2 regions of the Alicyclobacillus sp. TC genome follow, and region 2 is predicted to be linked to the other one. Evidence: riboswitches for the same ligand, from Rfam matches in the RefSeq annotation. Region 2 holds a riboswitch; the other holds the start of a gene.

Region 1 (3,412 bases), 470 kb from region 2:
TGGATGGCACAGATGCTATCATGCTCTCGGGCGAAACGGCTGCAGGCCGCTATCCCCTGGAATCGGTGCAAACCATGGCGCAGATTGCTGAGCGTGCTGAAGAGGCCATTTTAAAGCGTGAAGTGGTCTATCATCATCATACGGAAGTTGAACGGAAGGTGCCGGATGCGATTTCTCATGCGGCTAAAGAAATGGCTTCCGAATTGGATGTGGCTGCTATTGTCACCGCAACGACTTCCGGACATACAGCGCGACATATTGCCAAACATCGTCCGCTTAAGACCATTGTAGCTGCAACTCCGGATGCGAGGGTGGCACGTCGTTTAATGCTTTCCTGGGGTGTCTGTCCAGTTGTGGTACCTATGGCTTCCACGACAGACGATGTACTGGAAACCGCAGTAGAAGGTGCTCTCGATGCAGGTTATGTGCAGCATGGAGATATGGTGATTATTCTGGCAGGTGTTCCCGTCGGTATCCGTGGAACCACCAATTTACTAAAAGTGCACACTATAGGAGAAATTTTAGTTCGTGGTAAGGGAATTGGACAACATGCTGTGAGTGGACGTGCAGTAGTGTCTAAGAAAAATCAAGATATTCTGGAACGTGTTCAAGAAGGGGATATTCTTGTCACGAATTGCACCGATGCTGACATTATGCCTGCGATTGAGAGAGCTGGAGGAATGATTGTTGAAGAAGGTGGATTGACTTCTCACGCTGCAGTTGTGGCCATATCCCTCGGCAAGCCAGTAGTAGTCGGAGCTTCGGAAGCCACGGAGCGTGTGGAAGATGGTGCATTGGTTACGGTCGATCCGGTTCGAGGTTTGATTTATCGTGGTCGAGCGCAAGTGCTGTAAAATAGTTCAGCGGATGGGTAAATAAAAATCATGAGGATGGCGCTTGGCCATCCTCATGAAGTAGGATGTACCATCAACGAATATTGATACTCAACAGCTTCTAATAAATTCGCGAATATTTGCATTGTAGTTACGCTGCCTACTCCTCCGGGAGTGGGAGTGAGGGCATGAACCACTTCTGCCACTTCCGGCGCGGTATCGCCTGCGATTTGCCCGTTTTTATCCTGATTGATACCTGCATCAATGATAATAAGTCCTGGATGACACATTTCGGGCTGAATTAGACCTGCCTTCCCGACTGCAACAAAGGCAATTTCAGCGCGTTGCAAGTGCTCGCCAATATCTCGTGTTTCTGCATGACAAGCGGTTACAGTAGCTCCTCGGCGAATGAGTTGATGTAAAAGAGGCATACCGACCGTTCTCCCACATCCAACTAACGTAACGTTTCGTTTACGCAATGGAACCCCGTAATGATCGAGCATTTTCAAACAAGCGAGAGGAGTAGCTGGGTAAATCCCTGGTGTACCGAGCATATTGGCTAGTGCGTTTTTTTCTGTCAAACCGTCAATATCCTTAAACGGATCGATCTCCTGTAAAATTCTCCATGATTCTAAATGATGAGGGAGCGGTAACTCAAGAATAATGCCATGAATGGTATGATCTTGATTCCATGCATGAATCTGTTCTATGACGCGTTGTTCCGTAACGCGTGCGGGAAAGATATGCAACATGCATTCAATGCCGAGCTTCTCTGCCATGCGGACTTTAGAACGAGCGTAACAGAGAGATGCGGCGTCTCCTTCGACTAAAGCAGCCACCATTTTTACCTGTATATGTCGATGAGAGAGGGAATTCACCTGCTCTCTAATTTGTTGCTTCATTTGATCTGCCACTGGTTTGCCATAGAGCAAGTGGGCCATGAGATCATCAACCTCCTTTGCATAGGCTGTCCCAATGACGAAAAAAAACCGTCTGGGCGCCGTCTTTGTTTTTCGAGACGTTGCCCAGGCGGTCGGCAAAAGGCAGCAATCGTGCGCAGTCCCCCGTGGTTTTCCACGTTATCCGCCAGTTCTGCGCGCAGCCTGTTTCATTCACTGTAACAGTGTAAGTCTAACGCGATGGAGTACTTTCGTGCAACTGTTTGTCAACTTCTATCTGTTACGTTCGTTTGAATTTTCACCATGATATTGAAACCTAACTGCCTCTCGATAAAGTGCGAGAATATGTTTGCGCCGAACGGTTTGCCCAGTAGCCTCACAATGAGCCAGAAATTCTGGAATGTCCATATTTTTTCTCTCTTGGTTGCACGCTAAACAGGCACACATCAAATTTTTGGGATGAAATCGCCCACCTTTAGACTCAGGAATGATGTGATCCATTGTTGTGGCAGGTGCTCCGCACCATACGCAACGGCCACTGTCGCGGCGCAGAACCGTTTCTCGATATTTCTTTTTGCTCATAGCGGAAAAACGCAGGCGAATTGTTCTTTCATTGACCCAAAACGCATTTCCGTAGCGTACTTCTTCCTGTGCTCGCTCTTTGGTACAGGGAGTGAGCAGGGCACCCGAACCATCTAATACACGTACCACGCTACCCTCGTTCAGTTGGTGTCCGCAATGAGGGCAGGCCCCGTTATGACTCTCCATACTGGATATGGTAAATAATCCGTTGCAACGAGGACATCTCCCCTCTGCATGACGTTTTCTGCCCACATGCTCACCTCACTGACTAGAAAGTTCAAGGATTTTGTCATCAAATCATCGATTCCGTAAGTTCTCTGAATTCTATTGTGACAAATTTTGATTCGTAATGCGACTGGCTCACTGTGCGCTTGGTAAGAAGCTGAAAAGAGCTATACTGATGAGAGTGGTGAACATCAATCTCTATGGTGGGTGGAAAATAATGAGAATTGGATTTCTCGGCACAGGAACTATGGGCTTGCCCATGGCGGAAAACTTGCTACGTGCAGGATATAGTGTTACAGCATATAATCGATCTCCTGAAAAAGTTCAACCCTTGCTGCAAATGGGCGGAAAACAGGCTCAGAATATAGCTGAAGCCGTACGTAACCAAGATGTAGTTATCAGCATGCTTTCTGATGACAGCGCCGTACGAGAAGTCTATTTAGGAAATGGTGGTGTGGCCGAGAACGCGAAACATTCTTTTGTGGCTATTGATATGAGTACCGTTTCGCCGGGAACAGCTCTGGAAGTGCAGAAACATATGAACCAATTAGGCATTGCGATGCTGGATGCCCCCGTTTCAGGAAGTGCAGGTGCAGCCAAAGAAGCGAAGTTACTCGTCTTGGCAGGCGGTCCGTTGGAAACGTATGAAATCACGCGTCCGATTCTGGCGGCTATGAGTCAGGCGCAATTTTATTTCGGACCTGGCGGTAACGGCGCCAAAGCAAAATTGGTTGTCAATCTACTTCTTGCCTTGACGATGCAAGGAATCTCTGAAGCGCTTGTCCTTGCAGAAACGTTAGGCTTGTCTCGTTTCAATGTTCTCGATATGCTTTCCCAGTCGTCTGTTGCATCACCTTTTCTTGGGATTAAAAA
Region 2 (3,412 bases):
TCCTCCTTGCTACTCGCCGCAATACGTGTCTCTCCTAGTTTTTTTGCCTCTGCCAATGCTTTCTCAGACCAACTTCCTGTCAAAACATATGCAGCCGTTTGACCTTTCTGCAAAAAGTTCATGGGAATCATACTAAACTGTAAGCTAGCGCCACCTTGTAAAAAGAGGATTTCATACTCCTCTGGAATATTCATGAGTCGACGTAATCGGTTTTTGGCAGAAAGATGAATTTCATCAAACATTTCACTGCGATGAGACATCTCTAGAACGGAGATACCTTTATTTTGATATGATAATAGTTCGTCTCTCGCTTTTTCGAGGACTGCTGTAGGCAGCGCGCCAGGGCCAGCTCCAAAATTATCCACTCTTTTCATTCTGCATTCCCCCTCAAAGTTGAATAGCACGCGCTACCCGAACACCACTGACAGAACCGATCTGTTGGATCACAGAATCTGGAACAACTTTGTCTACACTAAGAATCATGATAGCTTCTCCACCACTCTCACGTCGGCCAACTTGCATACCGGCAATATTAATGCCAACGTCGCCCAATAGAGTACCCATTTTTCCAATCATACCCGGTTGATCAACATGACGCGTAAACACCATATTGCCTTCTACTGGCGCATCTACTGCGTAACCATCCACTTCGACAATACGAGGCCCAAAACCGTTATATAAAGTTCCCGCGACTTTGATTTGAGCACCCGAAAAATACAGTTGCAGCGAGATGAGGTTTTGGAACACCTTACTCTTCGGTTCACGGACATCACGAACTTGAATGTGCAATTGTTCAGCAACTATTGGAGCGTTGACATAATTTACTTCATCTTGGTAATGGTAAGCCAAAAGACCTTTTAGGAGAGTTCGTGTTAGAAATGACACATCTAATTGAGCAAGTCCACCACTGTACGTTATTTCAATAGATTGAGGCGCTTCAGGAACCAACTGTGTGGCAAAGAGACCAATCTTTTCTGCCAATTCGAGATAAGGTGACAGTTCTCTGTTTTGCTCCGCTGTCAATGAAGGTAAATTGACAGCATTTCGAAAAGGCAACCCTGACAACACACGTCCAACCTCTTCTGCAACATCAATGGCCACATTAACTTGAGCTTCTACTGTCGAGGCTCCAAGATGAGGTGTCAAGACTACGTCCGATCGCGATAACAAAGGATGATGCGCATCCAGAGGCTCTCTTTCAAATACATCGAGGGCGGCTCCGGCTACAATACCTTCTTCTATAGCTCGCAATAACGCTTGTTCATCAATAATTCCGCCTCGTGCACAATTCACAATACGAACTCCTCGCTTCATTCGATAAAAAGCCGCTTCGTTTAACAAATGATGAGTTTCTTTCGTAAGTGGCGTATGAACCGTAATAAAATCCGCCTCTGCAATGGCCTCTTCGAGCGGTTTCGCTTCCACTCCCAACACTTTGGCCCTTTCCTGGGTAAGAAACGGATCGTATCCTATGACTCGCATTTGAAAAGCAAGGGCTCGTTTGGCAACTTCTGAACCAATACGTCCCATGCCAAGAACAGCAAGCGTTTTTCCAGCCAATTCAACGCCAATAAATTTTTTTCTGTCCCAGCGGCCGCTGCGAATAGAAGCATCAGCTTGGGGAATATGGCGAGAAAGGGAAATCAACATGGCAAAAGTATGTTCGGCAGCTGAAATGGTATTGCCATCAGGGGCATTCAACACAACGATTCCTCGACGAGTAGCGGCTGTGACGTCAATATTATCGACTCCAACACCAGCTCTTCCAATCACTTTTAATTGAACTGCAGCTTGCAGGACTTTTTCTGTAATTTTAGATTGAGAACGTAACAGCAAGGCGTCTACATCTGCAATTTCTTCAAGCAATTCATCTGGAGTCAATTCCGGACGGACTATGACTTCTATATTAGGGAAAGACTGCAATTTTTCTACTCCAAGCTCAGAAATGCCGTCTGTAACGAGAACTTTCATGGGTCCACTCTCCACTCTCTTTAGGTTATCTGCTGAAGGGTAAAGCAAAGGCCACCTGAACAGACTCTTGAACAAGAGGCGCCCAGGCGGCCGGCATACATCCTTTCGCACTCCCTTGTGGTAATCCCACTTCCGCCAGTTATGCGAAGGTTACAATATACTTTTCGATTGCCTATCTGTATTGATATTTAATTCAGAATATAGACAAGAAATGGCGCAGCGTCAAGACATCTGCACCCTCCAATCATGTGTATAGACATTAAATGATGAATTTCTGACAAATCCTATGACGGTAATATTCAAATCACGCGCTAAATCTAATGCCAATTGGGTTGGCGCACTGTGAGATATGACAACGCCAACACCCATTTTTGATACTTTCAATAATACTTCTGATGAAATACGTCCACTGAATGCCATTCTGGCACCAATTGTAGACAATCCACAACGTAAAAGATATCCAAAGACTTTATCAAGAGCGTTGTGACGACCAATATCTGAACGCGCGATGAAACACTGACCTGGAATTTCTAGAAAGGCCATATGCACACCGCCCGTTTGCTTAAACAAAAAAGATTCCTCGTCCATTTTAGCCATGACATTCAAAATATCGCCCGCACTTAAACGTGTTGAATCTTCAATTTTATGAGCCGTCTGGGCATCATTAAAAAAATAAAATGATTGTCTGCTTTTCCCACAACAGGAAGTAATGTAGCGTTTCCGATAAACTTCTGGACGCATCTGAAATTTCTCTTTCAAATGTACCCAAGCCATCCCACGATAGAGGCTCACTTCCAGATTATCCACATCTGAAGCTTGACGTATCACACCCTCTGACGCCAGAAAGCCTATAACAAAATCCTCCAGGCAATCTGGCGTACAGACGACAGTAGCAAATTCCTGACGGTCCACTTCAATCGTTAGAACAAATTCGTTAGCTACCGAATCTTCAATAACCGTCCACTGTCCTTCATGATAACGTTGAATAACTGTTTTGGCTTGCAAAGGAGCACGGCGTTGCCTTCCCTCGCCTCGTTGTGCTACTTTATCCAGCATGGTTATTGACCATCCGTTTTCCGCAAAGCCTGCCCCATTCCCTTCAAAAAGGCAAATCCACTTTGTAGCGCTGCACTTACATCTGGATCTTTCATCATACGAAGCAATTCGAAAATACCCATAGGCCGTCCATTGGGTTCAGATTCAGCCATTTTTGAAAGCCCAGCAGTGACTCCTTTGAGTGTACGTCCCAGAGCTTCTCCATCAAGATTGGAAACTTCAGAAGCAAGCGAGATGATGGACTGTAAAGATTTTGACTGCGCTGTTTGGGCAGCAAAATCCACCAGAACTTTAGCAATGTTTTGTCCTTGTTCCAGTAAACCAACCAAAAAATCAAGCAATCCTTTATCCGAAAGCTCTTGAAGTAATTTCAGTAATGATTTCA

What was found. A riboswitch is a leader RNA that binds a small molecule or an ion and turns the genes downstream of it on or off. The one in region 2 is predicted to bind ZMP and ZTP.
Region 1: linked by a shared signal. The riboswitch ahead of FY534_RS11960 (bifunctional 5,10-methylenetetrahydrofolate dehydrogenase/5,10-methenyltetrahydrofolate cyclohydrolase) and the one ahead of serA (phosphoglycerate dehydrogenase) in region 2 are both predicted to bind ZMP and ZTP.

What each region holds. Positions count from the first base shown of each region.
Region 1 is NZ_CP044434.1:2,421,135-2,424,546, reverse strand. Features, by position in the region: gene pyk (pyruvate kinase) at 1-854, shown strand, start outside; gene FY534_RS11960 (bifunctional 5,10-methylenetetrahydrofolate dehydrogenase/5,10-methenyltetrahydrofolate cyclohydrolase) at 908-1,774, opposite strand; ZMP/ZTP riboswitch at 1,850-1,937, opposite strand; gene FY534_RS11955 (HNH endonuclease) at 2,006-2,566, opposite strand; gene FY534_RS11950 (NAD(P)-dependent oxidoreductase) at 2,757-3,412, shown strand, end outside.
Region 2 is NZ_CP044434.1:1,951,605-1,955,016, forward strand. Features, by position in the region: gene serC (3-phosphoserine/phosphohydroxythreonine transaminase) at 1-374, opposite strand, end outside; gene serA (phosphoglycerate dehydrogenase) at 388-1,971, opposite strand; ZMP/ZTP riboswitch at 2,045-2,124, opposite strand; gene fdhD (formate dehydrogenase accessory sulfurtransferase FdhD) at 2,194-3,027, opposite strand; gene FY534_RS09690 (helical membrane plugin domain-containing protein) at 3,030-3,412, opposite strand, start outside.